One region of the Roseixanthobacter pseudopolyaromaticivorans genome, then DNA from elsewhere that is predicted to be linked to it. Evidence: riboswitches for the same ligand, from Rfam matches in the RefSeq annotation. Region 1 holds a riboswitch; each other region holds the start of a gene.
The links. A riboswitch is a leader RNA that binds a small molecule or an ion and turns the genes downstream of it on or off. The one in region 1 is predicted to bind thiamine pyrophosphate.

Region 1 (6,557 bases):
GCCGGGCCCCAGGCGCGATCGCGCTTGGCCGACATCCGAGCCCGCCGGCAGATGGACACCGTCCACCCCCGCTTCCACCGCAAGGTCGAACGCCCCATGCAACGTGACTCGCCCGCCGAAGGCAAAGGCGAGCGACAGCAGGGCGCGGGCGAGCGCGATCTGTTCGGCTTGCGGCAAATCCTTTTCGCGCACGCTGATCCAGCGGCAGCCGCCTTCCAGCGCCGCCGCCACCACCTCGGGCAGCGGCGCGCGCGCCTGCGAGCGGTCGGTGATCAGCAGGATGGGCGGCTGCGGCAGCATGGATCTCTCCCCGCCGCAGCCTAGCCCAGGCCCTCAGGTGCCGACGAGGCCGAATTCCGGGCTTGAGGCTTCCGCATGCAGCTTCTTGGGGATACGCCCCGACAGCCGGGCGAGCCGTCCGCCATCCACCGCGTGGCGGAACGCGGCGGCCATCCGCACCGGATCGTGCGCCTTGGAGACCGCCGTATTGAGCAGCACCGCCGCGCAACCGAGCTCCATGGCCAGCGCCGCGTCCGAGGCCGTGCCGATGCCGGCGTCCAGCACCACCGGAACCGGGGAGCGGGCGCAGATCAGCTCGATCATGTGGGGGTTGGCTATGCCGAGCCCGGTGCCGATCATGGAGCCGAGCGGCATCACGGTCGCGGCGCCGAGGTCCGCCAGCTTCTGGCAGGTGACGGGATCATCGTTGCAATAGGGCAGCACGACGAAGCCGCGATGGACCAGATCCTCGGTCGCCTTCAGCAGCTCTTCCACATTGGGATAGAGCAACTCGCGATCGCCGATCACTTCCAGCTTCACCCAATTGGTCTCCAGCGCCTCGCGCGCCAGTTCGGCGGTCAGCACCGCGTCCTTCGCGGTCTGGCAGCCGGCCGTGTTGGGCAGGATGTGGACGCGGCCCGAGAGCAGGTCGGTCAGGCTCTCCTCATAGCTTGCAAGGCTGATGCGGCGGATCGAGGCGGTGGCCATCTCCGCGCCCGAGGCGGCGAGCGCATCGAGGAACACCTTCTGGTTCGGATAGCCCGCCGTGCCCAGGAACAGGCGCGAATTGAAGCTGCGCCCGGCGATCACCAGCGGGTCGGCGTTGAAGGTGGCGGCGGCATTGACGGAAGCATTCATGGTCATTCTCTTTGCCCGCGCCGAATGGCGGGCGCTAGCCTGTGTCTCGCGGCGGATCAGCCGCCCTGCTTGGCCTGGATGATTTCAACCGCATCGCCGGAGGCGAGCCTGTGCTCGGCCCAGCGCGCGCGCGGCAGAACGGCGCCGTTCAAGGCCACGGCGATGCCCTTGCGGGCCGCATCCACGCCCTTGTGGTCGAGAAGCGCGGCGATGGTCGCGACGGGGAGGCTCTCCCGCGCGCCGTTCACCTGGAGGTCGAGCACGGTTTCGGTTTCCATCATCCTCACTCCGCCGCCGCGCGCGGCGCGAAACGCTCCGCCCCGAAGGGGGCGATGAGCGGGTCCGTGTGGCCGTCCAGCACCAGCGCGCAGATGGTGGACGTGGTCACCGGCAGCAGCAGGATGCCGTTGCGGTGATGGCCGGTGGCATAGATCAGCCCCGCCACCTCGCTCGCGCCGAGAATCGGCGCATCGTCGCGACTGCCGGGGCGGAAGCCCACCCATTGCTCGATGATGGTCAGTTCCTCGATGGTCGGCACGCAGCGCCACGCATGGGTGAGCAGCGCCAGCTGGCCGCCGGCGGTGATGTCGGTGTCGAAGCCCTTCTCCTCCACCGTGGCGCCGATGATGAGCCGCCCGTCCTTGCGCGGCACCATATAGGTGCCCGGTCCCCACAGCACATGGGTCAGCAAAGGCGCTGCGGGGTCCATGCGCAGGGCCAGCATCTGCCCCTTGATGGGGCGCACCGGCAAGGGCGCCGCCGGGGCGATGGTGACCCCGCGCGACCAGGCGCCGGCCGCCAGGATCACGGTATCGGCGGGATGCAGAACGCCATCGACCACGACGCCGCTTGCCCGGCCATCGCGGGTTTCCACCCGCTCCACCTTGGCATGTTCATGCAGCACCGCACCGGCCTTCAGCGCCGCGACCTTCAGCGCCGCCGCGGTTTGCCGGTTGTCCGCCTGGTGATCCTGCGGGCACCAGAGGGCGCCGGCCAGTTTAGTGGCGAGATGCGGTTCCTTGCGGCGCGCCTCGGCGGCGGTCAGCCATTCCACCGGCAACCCGAGGCTCTTTTGAAAGGCGTGCTGGTGGCGCAGCTTGGCGGCGTCGTCTGCGGTGAGCGCGACGACGAGCGTGCCCTCCTCGCGCAGGCCCACATCCATGCCACTGGCCGCTTCCAGATCCGCCGCGAAGGCCGGCCACAAGGTCTGGCTCGCGCGGTTGAGGGTCAGCAAACCCTCTTCGCCGGGCTCGGCTTCCGCACAGGCGGCGAGCATGCCGGCGGCGGCATGGCTGGCGCCGGAGCCGGCAAGGCCGGCATCGAACAGCTCGACCTTGCAGCCCGCCTGGGCGAGACGCCAGCCGATGGCGAGCCCGATGACGCCTGCGCCAACGATGGCGACGCGCAGGCCGGCAGCGTCGCTGCGGGCCGGCTCAACTTGCGAAGAAACACTATTCTGGGACGATAAGCGGGTGCTCATCGGCTCCTCCCTACGCTGGAATGACCCAGACAGGTTCGATGGGTATGATCTCAGCCGCGCGTGACGCGCGGCACCCCAGGCCGTCTGATAGTATCACCGCTCTGCGCCCCAGCGGCAAGGAAAACTCAAAAATTCGCATCGAACCGTCACGAACCGATGCAAGGCGTTTCGTCCCATAGCTTTTTCGCGGTCCAGCCGCAATTGCCGGGCCTGGGCGCAAAGCATGGGGCGGCTGATCCCCACGCATGGAGGCGTGTGGATCGGCAGATAGGATGGCGCCAGAGACCTCGACTCGCGAAAATGTTCTTGTTATGTTCCTTTTGAGATAAGTGACCGGGAGCACCGCGATGAAGCTGTATTGGGCACCCCACACCCGCGCTTTCCGCGCTTTGTGGTTGTTCGAGGAGGCAGGGCTGCCCTATGAGCGCGAGCTGGTGCCGCTCGATGGTCCCTTTATCGCCTCCCCGGAATTTCGCGCCATCAACCCCATGATGAAGGTGCCGGCGCTGGAGGATGGCGACGCGCGGATCGCCGAGAGCGGCGCCATCTGCCTCTATATCGCCGACAAATCTCCGGAAGCGCACCTTGCCCCCGCGATCAGCGATCCGCGCCGGGGCCGCTATCTGCAATGGCTGTTTTGGGATGCCGCCTGCATGGAAGCGGCCTTCACCCAAAAGCTCGCAGGTGTGAATCTGCCGAGCCGGGCCGCCGGCTGGGGCAGCTTCGAGCGGGTGATGGATGTGCTGGAAGCGGCGCTCACGCCCGGGCCTTATCTGCTGGGGGAACAGTTCACCGCAGCCGACGTGATGGTGGGCAGCAATGTCTGGTACGGGCTGACGCTTCTGAAGGTGATCGAACCCCGGCCGGTGTTTACGGATTATGTGGCGCGCTGCGAGGCGCGGCCGGCATTCCAGCGGGCTAACGCCATCGAAGCGGAGGCCCTGGCCACCTGAGGGTGGCGCAAGCGTCGTTTGCCGGCGTGCGGGCGCAAGCGCCCGCTGCCAGCGCCGCGCGGACGCGCTATAAGGCGGCCATGCTTCCCTTGCTTCCGCTCATCCGGCGCGTGCGCCACGGCCTCACTCTCGGTGTGCGCACCATCGTCATGGACGAGGCGCGCGGCGTACTTCTGGTGCGCCATTCCTATACGCCCGGCTGGCATTTTCCCGGCGGCGGCGTGGATGTGGGCGAAACCACGGAAGAGGCGGCCCGGCGCGAACTGATGGAAGAAGCGGCGGTCACCGCCGAAGGTCCGTTGGTGCTTCATGGCCTGTTCTTCAATCCCCGCGTCGGCGGGCGCGATCATGTGGCCTGCTATCTCGTGCCGCGCTTTTCGTTCGAGGCCCTGCCCGGCCCCAATCTGGAGATTCGCGAGGTGCGCTTTTTCCCGCGCGACGCTTTGCCGGCGGATGTCACCGCCAGCACGCTGCGCCGCCTCGCCGAGATCGAAGGCGGGCACCCGCCGGACCCGCGCTGGTAGGCGCGCATCATTCCCCGAGCGCGCGGTCCATCGCCCTCGCCTACCGTTCGCTGCCTGTCTCATTCGGGAGCTTTCTCATGGAAGTGACCTCCACCCCCTCCCCCGCCGCCGAAATCGCCGCCCTGCTCGATCGCCTCGGCGTTGCGCCCGCAGCGCGCGCCGGCGGCACGCTGGCGACGCATTCGCCGATCACGGGCGAGCAGGTCGCCGCCCTGCATGAAACGCCCGACGCGACGGCAGCAATCGGCGCGGCCCACGCGGCCTTTCTCACCTGGCGCTCCGTGCCCGCGCCCCGCCGCGGCGAGCTGGTGCGCCTGCTGGGCGAGGAATTGCGCGCCGCCAAGGACGATCTCGGCCGGCTGGTGACCCTGGAGGCGGGCAAGGTTCTCTCCGAAGGGCTGGGCGAAGTGCAGGAGATGATCGACATCTGCGACTTCGCCACCGGCCTGTCGCGCCAATTGCACGGCCTCACCATCACCACCGAGCGCCCCGACCATCGCATGATGGAAACCTGGCATCCGGCGGGCGTCGTGGGCGTTATCTCGGCGTTCAATTTTCCCGTCGCCGTCTGGTCCTGGAACGCCGCGCTGGCGTTGGTGTGCGGCAACGCCGTGGTGTGGAAGCCCTCGGAAAAGACGCCGCTGACCGCGCTCGCGGTCCAGGCCATTTTCCAGCGCGCGGCGGAACGCTTCGGGGAGGCGCCGGCCAGCCTCTCCACTTTGCTGATCGGCGGGCGCGAGATGGGCGAAGCGCTGGTGGACGATCCGCGCGTGCCCGTGGTCTCGGCCACCGGCTCCACCGCCATGGGCCGCGCGGTCGCGCCGCGCCTTGCCGCGCGGTTCGCGCGCGCGATCCTGGAACTCGGCGGCAACAATGCCGCCATCGTCTGCCCTTCCGCCGACATCGACCTGACGGTGCGCGCAGTGGCGTTTGCCGCCATGGGCACCGCCGGCCAGCGCTGCACCAGCCTGCGGCGGCTGATCGTGCACGAGAGCGTTTATGACGCTCTGATTGCCCGCCTCAAGGCCGCCTATGGATCGGTGCGCGTGGGCGATCCGCGCGATCCGGCAACGCTCGTCGGCCCGCTCATAGATGAGGCAGCGGCGCTGGCTATGACCCGCGCACTGGATTCGGCCCGCGCCGAAGGGGGCAAGGTGAGCGGCGGGGAGAGCGTGCGGCCGGCTGGCCTTGCGGGCGGCGCCTATGTGCGGCCGGCTTTGGTTGAGATGCCCAGCCAGAGCGCCATCGTGCGGACGGAAACCTTCGCGCCCATCCTCTATGTGCTGCGCTACACGTCTCTGGACCAAGCGATCGCCCTTCAGAACGACGTGCCGCAGGGCCTTGCGTCCTCCATCTTCACCACCGACTTGCGCGAGGCCGAGCGCTTCCTCTCCGCCGCCGGATCGGACTGCGGCATCGCCAACGTGAATATCGGCCCCTCGGGCGCCGAGATCGGCGGGGCGTTCGGCGGCGAGAAGGAGACCGGCGGCGGGCGCGAGGCCGGCTCGGACAGCTGGAAGGCCTATATGCGCCGGGCCACCAACACCATCAATTACGGCACCCGCTTGCCCCTCGCCCAGGGGGTGAGCTTCGATCTGGGCTAGGGCCGCGCGCCGCACGGGCCGAACCCTTTCTTGTAAGGCATAAACATTGCTTCATAATCGGCATGTCCAGCATGCGGGAGCCTTGTGAATGCCCTTCATCCACCGCATCGGTCCACGCAGCTATGTGTTCGCCGACCTCAAGGAGCTGATGGCCAAGGCGACACCGCCGCGTTCCGGCGACATGCTGGCCGGCATCGCAGCCACCAGCGCGGAGGAGAATATCGCGGCCAAGATGTGCCTCGCCGAGGTGCCGCTGAAGACCTTCCTGTCCGAGGCGCTGATCCCTTATGAGGAGGACGAGGTCACGCGTCTCATTCTCGACGGGCACGATCATTCCGCCTTCGCGCCGGTGGCGAGCCTCACCGTCGGCGATTTTCGCGATTATCTTCTCTCCGATGCCGCAACGCCGGAAACCCTCGCCCGCCTCGCACACGGCCTGACACCGGAGATGGTGGCTGCGGTTTCCAAGATCATGCGCAACCAGGACCTCATCCTGGTGGCGAAGAAGTGCCGGGTGGTGACGCGCTTCCGCAACACCATCGGCCTGCCCGGCACCATGGCCGTGCGCCTCCAGCCCAACCACCCCACCGACGATGCCGCTGGCGTTTCCGCCGCCATCCTCGACGGGCTGCTCTATGGCTGCGGCGATGCGGTGATCGGCATCAATCCCGCCTCCGACAGCCTGCCGGTCCTTGATCGGCTGCTGAAGCTGATGGATGCAGTGATCACGCGCTTCGCCATTCCCACCCAGAGCTGCGTGCTGACCCACGTGACCACCTGCATCGACCTGATGAACCGCGGCGCGCCGGTGGACCTGGTGTTCCAGTCCATCGCGGGGACGCAGGCCGCCAACCGCTCG
Region 2 (6,557 bases), 850 kb from region 1:
ATCCCTTTCGGCCGATTTCTCCGCCGATCTCGTGACCATGTTCGACAAGCAGGCGCAGGGCACGGTGAGCCAGTTCCATGTGGCCGCCGGCGCCGGCATCGGCGTGCAGATCGGCGGGGCGGCCACCGGGACGCCGCAGGCCTCCTTGTCCACGCCGTATGGTTTCGTCGATTTCGTCTCGGACGCTACCGACAGCGCCGTGCAAGTGGCGCGCGCGGTCGCGGTGGCGGAGACAGCCGGAGCGGCGAACGACCAGGAAGCCGTCGTGCGCCTGCGCCAGAGCGGCAACGATGCGGTCTCGCTGCTGTTCTACAAGGTGGATGATTTCTCCGGCACCATCGATGGAATCGCGCCGGGGCAGGCCGGCTATGATGCGGCGACGCTCGTCCATGCCTATGCCACCACCAGCGGGGGCGCCTGGATCAGCGGCCCGGGCTTCGGTCTCTATGGCCAGACGGCGCTGCTCGACGTGGATGCGGGCGACATCATCGCCATGCGCCTGAAGGACGGCACCCACGATTATTTCGCCTTCTCCCCCGCCAACGAGCAGGTGAATGGCGAGGGGGTGGCCCACCTGTGGAACTACGGCCTCAACACCTGGGGCTGGGAAGACCTCTATGGCGGCGGCGACCACGATTATAACGACCTCGTGGTCCAGCTCGATTTCACGAGCGCCGCAGCAAAGGATTGGGTGGTGTGACCGTGCCCGGAAAATCAATCTAAAAATATCAAGGCAATGTGCCGCAATTGACTGCCGTAAAGTTAAAGAGGATGGACCTCTTCGCGGGCCTTATAAAGGGGAAGAGGTAATGAAGTACGTTGTTTCTCGTCTATGCTTGGTTTTTTCACTTCTTCTGCTATTGGGCGGCTTAGCGCGCGCAGCGGAGGGAAGGCAGAATTTCGTGCTGGTGAATAATACCGGTTACGATATCAGCCACGTCTATGTCTCGCCCACGAAGTCGGACGAGTGGGAAGAGGACGTGCTCGGCAAGGATATCCTGGAAGACGGGGATTCCTGGAAGATCAAGTTCAGCCGCAGCACGCGCACCTGCAAATGGGATTTGAAGGTCGTCTACGACGACGATGATTCCACCGCGACATGGAAGAACATCGACCTGTGCACGGTCGAGAAGATCACCATCAAATACAATCGCAAATCGGACACCACCAGCGCCATATTCGAATGATTGGCAGCCGGTTTTCCGGTTTTAACCCCGCCCTGTGAAGGGCGGGGTTTTCTTTTGCGGCGCGGGCGCTCAGGCCGCGGGCGGTTCCGCGACATCGGGGGCGGGGGTGTAGATCTTGCCGCCGCCGTCGCGGAATTTCTGCGCCATTTCCGCCATGCCCGCCGCCGCCTGGTTGTCGGCTTCGGCGCGGGCAATATCGCCGGCTTCGATCTTCAGCTCCTGGGAGATTTTCATGGAGCAGAATTTCGGCCCGCACATGGAGCAGAAGTGCGCCACCTTGGCGCCCTCCGCCGGCAGGGTCTCATCGTGGAAGGATTCCGCCGTCTCCGGATCGAGGGAGAGCGCGAACTGGTCGCGCCAGCGGAAGGAGAAGCGGGCCCGGGAAAGGGCATCGTCCCGGATGCGCGCAGCCGGATGGCCTTTCGCAAGGTCTGCCGCATGGGCGGCGATCTTGTAGGAGATAACGCCGGTCTTCACATCGTCCCGGTTGGGCAGGCCGAGATGCTCCTTGGGCGTCACGTAGCAGAGCATGGCGGTGCCGAACCAGCCGATCATGGCCGCGCCGATGGCCGAGGAGATGTGGTCGTAGCCGGGGGAGATGTCGGTCACCAACGGGCCAAGCGTGTAGAAGGGGGCCTCGTGGCAGACCTTCAGCTGCTTCTCCACATTCTCGCGGATGAGGTGCAGCGGTACATGGCCCGGCCCCTCGATCATCACCTGGCAATCGTGCCTCCAGGCGATTTCGGTGAGTTCGCCCAGGGTCTCCAGCTCGGCGAACTGGGCGGCGTCGTTGGCGTCCGCGATGGAGCCTGGGCGCAGGCCGTCGCCGAGCGAGAAGGCCACGTCATATTGGGCGAAGATCTCGCACAATTCCTCGAAATGCTCGTAGAGGAAGCTCTCCTTGTGGTGGGCGAGGCACCATTTGGCCATGATCGAGCCGCCGCGCGAGACGATGCCGGTGACGCGGTTGGCGGTCAGCGGCACATAGGCGAGGCGCACGCCGGCATGGACGGTCATATAATCCACGCCCTGCTCGGCCTGCTCGATCACCGTGTCGCGGAAGATCTCCCAGGTGAGGTCCTCGGCGACCCCGTTCACCTTCTCCAGGGCTTGGTAGATCGGCACCGTGCCGATGGGCACCGGGGAATTGCGGATGATCCATTCGCGGATGGTGTGGATGTTCTTGCCGGTGGACAGATCCATGACCGTGTCGCCGCCCCAGCGGATCGCCCACACCAGCTTGTCCACCTCCTCGGCAACCCCCGAGGTGACGGCCGAATTGCCGATATTGGCGTTGATCTTCACCAGGAAGTTCCGGCCGATAGCCATCGGCTCGGTTTCGAGATGGTTGATGTTGTTGGGGATGATGGCCCGGCCGCGCGCCACTTCCTCGCGCACGAACTCGGCCGTGATATCGGTGGGAATGGCCGAGCCGAGGCCCATGGCCTTGTGGTGCGGGTGGGCGCCGCCATTGGCGCGGGCGAGATTTTCGCGCGCGGCCACATATTCCATCTCGGCGGTAATGATGCCGGCACGCGCATAGGCCATCTGGGTCGGCCGCTTGCCGGGCTTGGCCTTCAGGGGCTTGCGGCCGGTGCGGTCGAAGGCGGGCAGGTGGCTGGTCTGGCCGGGCTTCAGCCCGTCGTCTTCCGGCTTCTGCGCGCGGCCTTCCACTTCCTCGACATCGCCGCGCTCAAGCACCCAGCTGCGGCGCAGCTCAGGCAGGCCCTTGGTGAGGTCGATCAGCGCCTCGGGATCGGTGTAGGGGCCGGAGGTGTCATAGACGCGCACCGGGCGTTCGGCGGGATCGGACAGGCTGACCTCCCGCATCGCCACCTGTACGTCGGGACGGGTGGCTGGCACGAATACCTTGCGGGACTGGAGCAGGGGGCCTGTCGTCACCTTCAGGGATGAGGTGGAGGCTTCATCGAGCATACGGATCTCCTTTAAGCTCGCGCTTCAAATGAGATCCGGGGATTCGAGCTTAGGAGACGGGGTGGCTCCGGGTGGAATTCGCGGGGCGAATCGCGCCGGTGGCCTATTCCGATCCCTTCGCCGGCATGACCCGGATCAGGTTCGAAGGGTCATCGCGGCGCCGGTGATCATGACGATCAATCCGGAAGGCGATCTCTCAGCCCCCTCGCGGGGCTCCCCTTGGAATGCGTCCACAGTGGGGAGGGATTTGATCCATGTCAACGCTGCGACGCAGCAGCCAGTCGCCGCGCATATTGCGTTGCAACACGAATTTGTGTGGGTCGGCAGGTGGCTTCACGGCCGGCGCCCATGACATTTCCTGGTGAAGTGCATAAATCTTACGGAGAAGCGCGGAATTGGGACGGAGAAGTGCTGAGATGCGCCAGTACCACGACCTTCTTCTGCGCATTTTGAGCGAGGGCGTCCGCAAGGAGGACCGCACCGGCACCGGCACGCTCTCCGTGTTCGGTCACCAGATGCGCTTCGACCTAGCCGAGGGCTTTCCCCTGGTTACCACCAAGAAACTGCACCTCAAATCCATCGTGCATGAGTTGCTCTGGTTTTTGGCTGGCGACACAAACATCAGATATCTCAAGGAAAACGGCGTTTCCATCTGGGACGAATGGGCGGATGCAAACGGCGATCTCGGCCCCGTTTACGGCCATCAGTGGCGCTCCTGGCCGACCCCGGAAGGGGGCGTGATCGACCAGATCGCCCAAGTGGTCTCCGACATTAAGCGCAATCCGGATTCTCGGCGCTTGATCGTAACCGCATGGAATCCGTCAGACGTGCCGAAGATGGCTCTGCCGCCGTGCCATTGCCTCTTTCAGTTTTATGTCGCGGATGGCAAACTTTCTTGCCAGATGTACCAGCGCTCTGCCGACGTTTTTCTTGGCGTTCCTTTCAATATTGCATCCTACGCTCTATTGACGGCGATGGTCGCGCAGGTAGCGGGCTTGAAAGCTGGCGATTTCGTTCATACGTTCGGTGATGTTCACCTCTATTCCAACCATGTGGAGCAGGCGCAGGAGCAATTGTCCCGTCCCCTCCGCCCCCTCCCGCGTCTGGTGCTGAACCCGCGGGTGCGTGATATCTTCGCGTTCCGCTATGAAGACGTGGCGATCGAGGGATATAATCCGCACCCTGCCATCAAGGCCCCCGTTGCCGTATGATGTGCGGCTTCACGGCCTTGTGTAACGCCTTGCCGTAACTTTGGCGCCTCGCTTTGCGTATCTTGAGCGATAGCGAGAGAATACGCCCCATGGCCCTGTTTCACGAACGTAATGGCAAATTCAGCCCGGAACTCACCCTCTCTCTTCTTGGAGCGGTGGTGCCGGTACTCTGGCTGGCGGGCTGGGCGCTGGCGGGGGACCTTGGCGGGCGGCCGGTCGCGGCAGCGATCCATTTCACCGGCCTGTGGGCCGTGCGTTTCCTACTGGTGAGCCTCGCCGTCACCCCCGTGCGACGCCTCTTCCAATGGCCGAAGCTGGTACTGGCACGCCGCAATCTCGGTCTTGCGGCCCTCTTCTATGCCGCCTTGCATCTCGGATTGTTCGTGGCCGATCAAGGCTATAGCTTCACGGCGGCAGGGCGTGAGATCGTCTTGCGCTTCTATCTCACCATCGGGGCGGTGGCGGTTGCCTTGCTGCTGGCGCTTGGCGGAACATCCTTTGACCGCATCATTCGCCGCATGGGGGCGAAGCGTTGGAATGCGCTGCATGCCAGCGTCTATGCCGTTGCAATCCTTGCCATTGCTCATTTTCTGATCCAGTCGAAGCTGGACGTGACCGAGGCCGTCATGATGGGCGGCCTGCTGATCGTGCTGTTCGCCTATCGCATCGTCTTCCACTTCACGAATCGTGTCGGGCCAATGGCTTTCGCCGCCGTAACGATTGTTAGCGCCGCGCTGACGGCGCTTGGCGAAGTGGCATGGTACGGGGTGCTCACCGGCGTGGACCCCTGGCTGGTTGCGGCAGCGAATTTTCAGCCGCAGCTTGGGGTTAGCCCCGCCGGCTGGGTGCTGGCCGCCGGTTTGTCGCTGGCTCTGGCGGCGGCGGTGCGACAGACGCTGTTTCCGTCTGCAAAGACCGTCCGGGCCGGCAAACAATCCGGCACGAAAGTGTCACCCCCCAAGTCCAGACTCGCCGGCTAACCCCCTTCGCTGTCCGTTCCCGCTCTCCCCCCGATCAGCTAAGCTGAGCGGCGAGCATGGGGGTGGGACATGAATGCGAAAATCAAGGGTATTCTATGGTGGGTGTGCCTTGTCGTGGCGCCGCTTATTCTTGCCAGCGCCGAGCTTTTCCATCCGTCGGGCTTCACGAGGAGTCCCGGCATGTATGCCTATCTTTGTACGTCCCAGCCGTTTGATCCGCGCTACTGGGCGCTTGGTTATTTCGGGCCGACCTGGTGGTTCACCATGCACATGATCCAGCTTCCCATGCTGGGGCTGGTGTCGGTGGGATTATGGATGGCTGTGGAGGGGATTGAGGAGGGCCTCGCCTGTCTCGCGGCCTGGGTGTCGCGCGTCGCCACCTTCATATTTTTGATCTGCTACACGGCGCTTGATTCCATCGGCGGCATCGGGCTCGGCCGCAGCATGCTGAACATCGACGCCATGCGCGCGGCGGGAAAACTGACGCCAGAGCAAGCCCAGGGCGCGATCGCGCTGCTCAATGAAGATTGGGTGGATCCGTGGGTCGGCGGTGTCGGGTCCGTCATCAGCCTCACGGGCTCCTGGATGGTCCTTCTCGCCGCGGTGAGCGTCGCCCTTGCCCTCCACCTCACGCGCCGGGCCCCATGGCCCTCCCTTATTCTGCTGATTGCGTTCGGTTGGGAGATCCAGACGTCGCACGCCAGCCCCCATGGGCCCATAGGCTTCCTGTTTTTGGCGCTTGCGGCCGCGTGGATTCGCTTGGCCGGGGCGGCACCGGCACGCAGGGGGCTTGCGGCGGCCTGAAACGTTCAGGCGGCAATCTCACCCATCAGGTCTTCCAGAGCCTCATAGGGAGTCGTGTGCGGCCACTCCGCCATCTGGTGGCGAAACCAAGTCTCCTGCCGCTTGGCATAGCGGCGGGTGTCGGTCTGGCCCTCCGTAACCGCTTGGGAACGGGAGATATCGCCGGCGAGATGCCGCATCATCGCGGGCACGCCGCAGGCCTTGAGGAGCGGCCGGTCGGCAGGCAGCCGGCGTTCGGCGAGCCGTTCGACCTCTTCCAGGGCACCGCCCTCCATCATCACCTCGAAGCGCCGGTCGATCTGGCGCCGCAGAATGTCTCGATCCAGCTGAAGCACCCGCTTCACCAGCCCCTCCGGGGGCAGGGCGGGCGGCTGGATAGAGCGCTGCCACGCGCTGAGCGACTTCCCCGTCGCTTCAACAACTTCGAGCGCGCGTAGGAT
Region 3 (6,557 bases), 1.4 Mb from region 1:
AGGCCGTGGCGATCACCTATGTGACCCCGCTGGTGGCTGTGGTGCTGGCGGCGCTGCTGCTGCGCGAGCGCGTGCCGAACTATCGCTGGTGCGCGGTGGCGGTGGGATTCCTCGGCATTCTTGTCATGCTCTGGCCCGCGTTTTCGCCCAGCGACCTGCGCACTGAGGGCGTGCTGATCGGCGTCGGCTTCGCGCTCGCGGGCGCGGTGGGGGCGGGTTTCGCGGTGACGCAGGTGCGCCGGCTGACCCAGACCGAGACCACCGGCGCCATCGTGTTCTATTTTTCGTCCGTGGCGAGCGTCGCCGGCCTCGCGACGGCGCCCTTCGGCTGGACCCTGCCGAGCTGGCGGGAAGGGCTGGCGCTGGCCGGCATCGGCATTGCCGGCGGCCTCGGGCAGATTTTCCTGACCGCCGCGAATCGCCATGCGCCGGCCTCCGTGGTGGCGCCCTTCAATTACGCGACCCTGCTGTGGGCGGTCATGTTCGGCGCCATTTTCTTCCATGAATGGCCGCATCCGCTCATGTTCTGCGGCGCGGCGCTGGTGGTGGCGGCGGGCGCGGGCCTGGCCTGGCGGGAGCACCGCCGCGCGCCGCGCACCGTGCCGTAAGCATTGAGAGTGAAGCCCGGCGCCGAAAGATGCGCGGCATCGAGGCAGGAGACGACTGGCCCATGAAGGCAAGACCATGAGCCCCACGCCCCGCAAGTCCGGCCCCGAGGACCTTCTCTCGGATACGGGCGATGTCGCGCCGCCGCGCGTGCCGGATCTGTTCTTCGGTTTCCTGCGCATCGCCCTTTCGGGATTCGGCGGCGCGCTGCCGTTCGCGCGGCGCGAACTGGTGGAGCAGCGCCGCTGGCTCGGCCCGCGCGAGTTCAACGAACTGCTCTCCATCTGCCAGCTCATGCCGGGCCCGAACATCGTGAACATGTCGTTCTGCGTGGGCGCGCGATTCGGCGGCGTCCTGGGCGCGGCGGCGGCTTTCGGCGGCCTCATCATCGCGCCTTGCATCATCGGCCTGACGCTCGCGACGCTGTATGTGCATTACGGCCAATTGCCCGCCGTCTCGGGCATGCTGCGGGGCATCTCGGCGGCGGCGGTCGGGCTGTTCGTGGCGCTGGGGCTGAAGATGGGCTTCGTCGAGCGGCGCAACCCCATCGCCTTGGTGTTCGCCGCGCTCGCCTTCACCGGCGCCGGGCTGATGGGCTTTCCCCTGCTGCTGGTGATCCTGGTGTTGGCGCCGTTTTCCATCATCGCCGCATGGCGGTGGTCGCGATGAGCGGGCGCGATCCCCTGGGCGATCTCGTCGCCCATATGTTCGTCATCTCGTTCCTCGCCATCGGCGGGGCAAACGCGGTGATCCCCGAGCTGCACCGCATGGCGGTGGAGGCCAATGGCTGGATGAGCGGGGATACGTTCGCGGATCTGTTCGCCATCGCCCAGGTCACGCCCGGGCCGAACGTGCTGCTGGTGACGCTGATCGGCTGGTATGTGGCGGGCATTCCCGGCGCCATCGCCTGCACCTTCGTCATGTGCGTGCCGGCGGGGGCGGCGGCCTATGGCATGTCGCGCCTGTCCCACCGCTTCCGCGACGCGCCCCTGCGCATCGCCATCCAGCGCGGCCTGGCGGCGCTCACCATCGGCATCGTGCTGGCGAGCGCGTACATCCTCATGCGCCTGGCCGATACCCATTGGCTCGCCTATGGGCTCACCGCTTTCGCCGCCATCGGCGCGCTGACGACGCGGCTCAATCCGATCTGGCTGATCGCCGTGGGCGGCGCGCTGGGCCTGGCCGGGCTGGTCTAGAAGTCGCGCGACATGCGGCGGCCGGCAGGCTTCGCCGGCCGATGGGCGCGTCGCCGAAATTCATCTGCGGAATTTCGCCCGAAATCGCGGTTTCGTCCGCGGTGGAGCCGCGGAGAAGCGCCAGTAAACCGCTGTTCGTCCGCGCTAAGCCATTGTTTCACGTGAAACATTTTCCGGCCAGACGCCGGCGGGCGGGCGTCAGAAGGCCTTGAACGTGATGATGGTGCGCGTGTCCTGGATGCCCTCCAGCTTCTGCACCTTCTCGTTCACGAAATGGCCGATGTCGGTGTCCGTGGGCACATAGAATTTCACCAGCAGGTCGAAATCCCCGGCGGTGGAATAGATTTCCGAGGCGATCTCCGCATCCGCCAAAGCGTTGGCCACCTCATAGGATTTCCCAAGCTGGCATTTGATCTGGACGAAGAAGGCGATCACGGAAACTCTCCTTGGCGCGGCCCGTCGGGGCGGCGCCAAGGTGGCGAAAAGGGCGCGCCCTTGCAAGGGCGCAGGCCGCATAGGCTGACCCGCCGGGCTTGATGGGCGGGCAGGGGTTCTCTACATCTAAGCCATCTCGTCGGGGTGTCCCGCATCATGCGGGGCTGAGAGGCTTGTCCAACCCGCGAACCTGATCCGGATCATGCCGGCGAAGGAAACCGAGATTGCGCAGGGCGGCCGTTCGGGCCGCCTGTCCCGCCGCATCTTCCGGCTTCCCGCGCCATCCTCGATGCCCGTCGGAGCTGCCGCGTGTCACAGAGCCTCATCCCCATCGCCGTAACCATTGCCGGCTCGGATTCCAGCGGCGGCGCCGGCATCCAGGCGGACCTGAAGACCTTCTCCGCCCTCGGCGTGTATGGCGCCAGCGTCCTCACGGCTTTGACCGCGCAGAACACCACGGGCGTCAGCGCCATCCACGACGTGCCGCCCGCTTTCATCGGCGCGCAGATCGACGCCGTGTTCAGCGACCTGAAGGTCGCGGCGGTGAAGATCGGCATGCTTTCGCGCCCGGCGGCGATCCAGGCGGTGGCGGAGGGGCTGGCGCGGCACCAGGCCCGCGCCATCGTGCTGGATCCGGTGATGGTCGCCGCCTCCGGCGCTCGTCTGCTGGAGGATGCCGCAATCGCCACCCTCAAGGAGGTGTTGCTGCCGCGCGCCATGCTCATCACGCCCAACCTGCCCGAGGCCGGCGCCCTGCTAGACCAGCCGGTGGCGCAGGACGAGGCGCAGATGCTCGCCCAGGGCCAAGCCTTGCTAGCGCTCGGCTGCGGCGCGGTGCTCATGAAGGGCGGCCATGGCTCGGGGCCGGAGAGCATCGACCTTTTGGTGAGCGCCGACGGGGTGCTGCGCCTGTCCGCCCCGCGCCATGCCACGCGCAACACCCACGGCACGGGGTGCACGCTCTCCTCCGCCATCGCCGCCGGCCTTGCCAAGGGCGCGGATCTGGAAGGCGCGGTGCGGGCCGCAAAGGCTTATATCACCGGGGCCATCGCCGCCGCCGATGCGCTGGATGTGGGCCATGGCCATGGCCCCGTGCACCACTTCCATGCCCTCTGGGCCAATTGAGCAAATTGCGCTGAACCCGCTTGCATGAACGGCTTTTCGCAGTATCGTCCGGTGCGGCGAACGATCGTTCGGCAAAAGGGATAGGGCATGGCGCAACAGCGGGAGAAGGGCAGCGAGCGGGGGCCGGAGGATGGCGCCCAGGCGATGACCGGGCAGCTCGGCAAGACCATTCAGCGGCTGCGCAAGGCCTATAATCTCTCGCTGTCCGAACTCTCCGAGCAGTCCGGCGTGGCGAAGTCCATCATCAGCCAGATCGAGCGCAACGAGACAAATCCCACCCTCGCCACCGTCTGGCGCCTGTCTCACGCGCTGGACATGACGGTGGAGCGCGTCCTCGCCTCTTCGGACGAAGCGCCCTTCATCGAGAAGATGACCCGCGCCGAGACGCCGATCCTGGTTTCGCAGGACGGGCGGTGCCGGCTTTCCATCATCGGCTGGATCAAGACGGTGGAGTGGCTGCAATATTACGAATTCCTCGCCGAGCCGGGCGGCGAGCTGGACTCCGACGGCCACCAGATCGGCTCCATCGAATGCCTGACGGTGACCGCGGGCACCCTCACGGTCGAGGTGGGCGGCGTGACAGAGACCGCGAAGGCGGGCGAAACGCTGCGCTATCGCTGCGACCGCCGCCACGTCATCCGCAACCTCGGCACCGAGCCGGCCGCCGCCTTCATGGTCTGCCTGCTGAAGGCGGCCGTGCTCGACTGAGGGTCGGGCGCTACCCGCCCCGTCAATAGACGTCGCGGCAATAGCGGCGCTGCGCGGCAAGCTGTTCCAGCGCCTCGGTGCCGATCAGCTCGCTGAGCACATGGTCCACCGCGGGGGCCATGCCCTGGAGGCTGCCGCACACATAGATCGCCGCTCCGGTCTCGATCCAGCGCACCACCTCCGCACCGGCTTCCTTAAGGCGATGCTGCACATAGAGGTGCTCCGCCTGGTCGCGGGAGAAGGCGAGGTCCAGCCGCGCCAGCGCGCCGGCGCTCTGCCATGCGGTGATCTCGTCGCGGAAATAGAAATCGTGCTGCCGGTTGCGCTCCCCGAAGATCAGCCAATTGGCGTCCTGCCCGGCGCGCACGCGGCGCTTGAGATGGGCCCGAAGGCCCGCAAGGCCGGTGCCGTTGCCGATGAGAATCAGCGGCCGGGCATCGTCCGGTCCGTGGAAGGCCGGGTTGGACCTGATGCGCAACGCGATCCGCGCGCCTTCCGGCGCATGGTGAGTCAGCCAGCCGGAGCCAAGGCCATAGTCGCCTTCGGGCGTCCGCGTCTGGCGCACCAGGAGTTCGATCCGTCCGTCCTCGGGAATGGTGGCAATGGAATATTCCCGATGCGGCAAGGGTTTGAGGCCGTCTGCGATCTCCTGCGCGCTGCCGCCGGACCGATCCTGCGCTGGTTGCAGGCTGCGCGCCAAAAGCTCGCGCAGGGGCAGAGTCTGTCCGCCATTCTGGACCGGGGCGTCGCCGTCGAGCTTGAGGGCATCGAGCGTGCGTCGAACGGTTTCCATATCCAGGCGCGGGCCGATCTCGGCGATGTCGCCGGCGGCCCAGCCGGCGGGTGTCCCGTCCCGGTCCAGCGCGAGATGGAAGGTCGGCAGACCGGCGCTGCCGGCATTGAGCAGGCGGCGGCTGGCGAGGCGCCAATCCTCATAATTGGGCTGGCTCCAGTCGGGCAGGGTGGTCAGGCCGGACAATGTGCCGAGATGCTGCTGCCAATGGCGCAGCGCGCCCGCATCCTCCATGTCGACCTCGATACGATCGAACAGCGGCGTCGCGCCGTGGGTGCGCAGCCAGGCGTCGAGTTCCGCGCCGAACCCGCAGAAGCGCGTGAACGACCGGTCGCCCAGCGCCAGCACGCCATAATCAAGGTTCGCCAGCCCCGTCTCGCCGTTGTGCGCGGCCATCCGCCGAGCGAAAGCACGGGCGGTGTCCGGCGGCTCGCCCTCGCCGAAGGTGGAGACGACGAATAACGCCCGCTTCGCCCTGGTCAGCGCTTCGGGTGCAAGCCCGGCCAGGGATTCCACGGTCACCGGCAGGCCGGCCGCTTGCAGGGCCTTCGCGCTCTGCCAGGCGAGGCGCTCCGCGGTGCCGGTCTGGCTGGCATAGGCGACCAGCACCGGCGCGGTGTCGGGCATGGCGGCGGCGACCGGTGCGGCGGCGGCGCGGGCCTCGCGCTTCTTTTTGCGACGGTCGAGATAGAGCATCCAGCCGGTGATGGCGAACAAGGGCATCAACAGACTCGCCACCATCATCAGCAGCGTGCCGGTAAAGCCGAAGAAGCTGCCGGAATGCAGCGGGAAGATGCTGCCCATGAGCTTCTGGCCCGCCGGCAGATCATCGTAACGGCGATGCTCGCGCACCTGCCCAGAGGCGTCCAGGACAAGGGTGTTGTTCGCCCGTTCATGGGCCGGGTTCACGGGCTGATAGGTGATCGTCAGCGTCTGCGCATTGCCTTGGGGCAGGCGCACGGTGGCAATGCTGAAGCCGCCGGATTCGCGCACGAACGCGGGCCAGAGCACGGCAAGGTTCAGCGGCGGCCCGCCGCGCGCCTCGCGTCCTTCCCGCGGCGCGCGCTCGCCGGTGGGAGGTGGGCCTGCTCCCGGGGCTCCAGCGGGCGCGGGGGGCGGACCCGCGGGGCGCTGTCCCTGCTGAGCCGGGCGGGGCGTGCCGGTGAGGTCGAACAGCGCGCCGCGATACCAGTCGTAGGACCAGTACAGGCCGGTCAGCGAGGCCAGCAGATAGAAGGGCAACACCCAGGTGCCGATGACCGAATGCAATTCCCACAGGAAGCTGCGGCCCCGCCGGCCGAAATCCAGCCGCATCCAGTTGCGCCAGTCGAGCGCCCTGCGCGGCCAGCGCAGATAAAGGCCCGAGAGCGAAAGCACGATCAGGCCGATGGTGGAGGCGCCGACGATCTGCTTGCCGACATCGCCGGCCGCCAGCCAGCGGTGCACCTGCATCACGAAGCGGAAGAACGCCTGGCCCTGCACATCGCCCAGCAGCGTGCCGTCATATGGGCTCACATAGCGGTTTTCGCCGCGCGGCCCGCCTGGACCGGCGGCGGGTGCGCCCGCCGGCTGGGGCGGCGGGGAGAAGGTGACGCGCGCGGCGCGGGTGGGATCCGCGGAAACCATCAGGGCTGTCGGAGTCTTGCCGGGCGCGTTGGCGCGGATGCGCTCGAGCAATTGGTCCGGCGCGAGCG

Region 2: another riboswitch for thiamine pyrophosphate. It lies ahead of thiC (phosphomethylpyrimidine synthase ThiC); the one in region 1 lies ahead of thiO (glycine oxidase ThiO).
Region 3: another riboswitch for thiamine pyrophosphate. It lies ahead of thiD (bifunctional hydroxymethylpyrimidine kinase/phosphomethylpyrimidine kinase); the one in region 1 lies ahead of thiO (glycine oxidase ThiO).

What each region holds. Positions count from the first base shown of each region.
Region 1 covers NZ_CM195539.1:3,160,828-3,167,384, forward strand. The annotation lists gene V5F68_RS15115 (thiamine phosphate synthase) at 1-300, opposite strand, end outside; gene V5F68_RS15120 (thiazole synthase) at 334-1,137, opposite strand; gene thiS (sulfur carrier protein ThiS) at 1,194-1,418, opposite strand; gene thiO (glycine oxidase ThiO) at 1,421-2,617, opposite strand; TPP riboswitch at 2,606-2,705, opposite strand; gene V5F68_RS15135 (glutathione S-transferase family protein) at 2,965-3,570, shown strand; gene V5F68_RS15140 (NUDIX domain-containing protein) at 3,651-4,094, shown strand; gene amaB (L-piperidine-6-carboxylate dehydrogenase) at 4,172-5,698, shown strand; gene V5F68_RS15150 (ethanolamine ammonia-lyase subunit EutB) at 5,787-6,557, shown strand, end outside.
Region 2 covers NZ_CM195539.1:2,315,241-2,321,797, reverse strand. The annotation lists gene V5F68_RS11250 (DUF4114 domain-containing protein) at 1-700, shown strand, start outside; gene V5F68_RS11245 (hypothetical protein) at 903-1,187, shown strand; gene thiC (phosphomethylpyrimidine synthase ThiC) at 1,257-3,122, opposite strand; TPP riboswitch at 3,218-3,352, opposite strand; gene V5F68_RS11235 (thymidylate synthase) at 3,539-4,333, shown strand; gene V5F68_RS11230 (protein-methionine-sulfoxide reductase heme-binding subunit MsrQ) at 4,423-5,313, shown strand; gene V5F68_RS11225 (hypothetical protein) at 5,383-6,117, shown strand; gene miaA (tRNA (adenosine(37)-N6)-dimethylallyltransferase MiaA) at 6,123-6,557, opposite strand, start outside.
Region 3 covers NZ_CM195539.1:1,729,792-1,736,348, forward strand. The annotation lists gene V5F68_RS08370 (DMT family transporter) at 1-608, shown strand, start outside; gene V5F68_RS08375 (chromate transporter) at 685-1,275, shown strand; gene V5F68_RS08380 (chromate transporter) at 1,272-1,802, shown strand; gene V5F68_RS08385 (Lrp/AsnC ligand binding domain-containing protein) at 2,001-2,237, opposite strand; TPP riboswitch at 2,368-2,472, shown strand; gene thiD (bifunctional hydroxymethylpyrimidine kinase/phosphomethylpyrimidine kinase) at 2,547-3,362, shown strand; gene V5F68_RS08395 (helix-turn-helix domain-containing protein) at 3,450-4,070, shown strand; gene V5F68_RS08400 (PepSY domain-containing protein) at 4,093-6,557, opposite strand, start outside.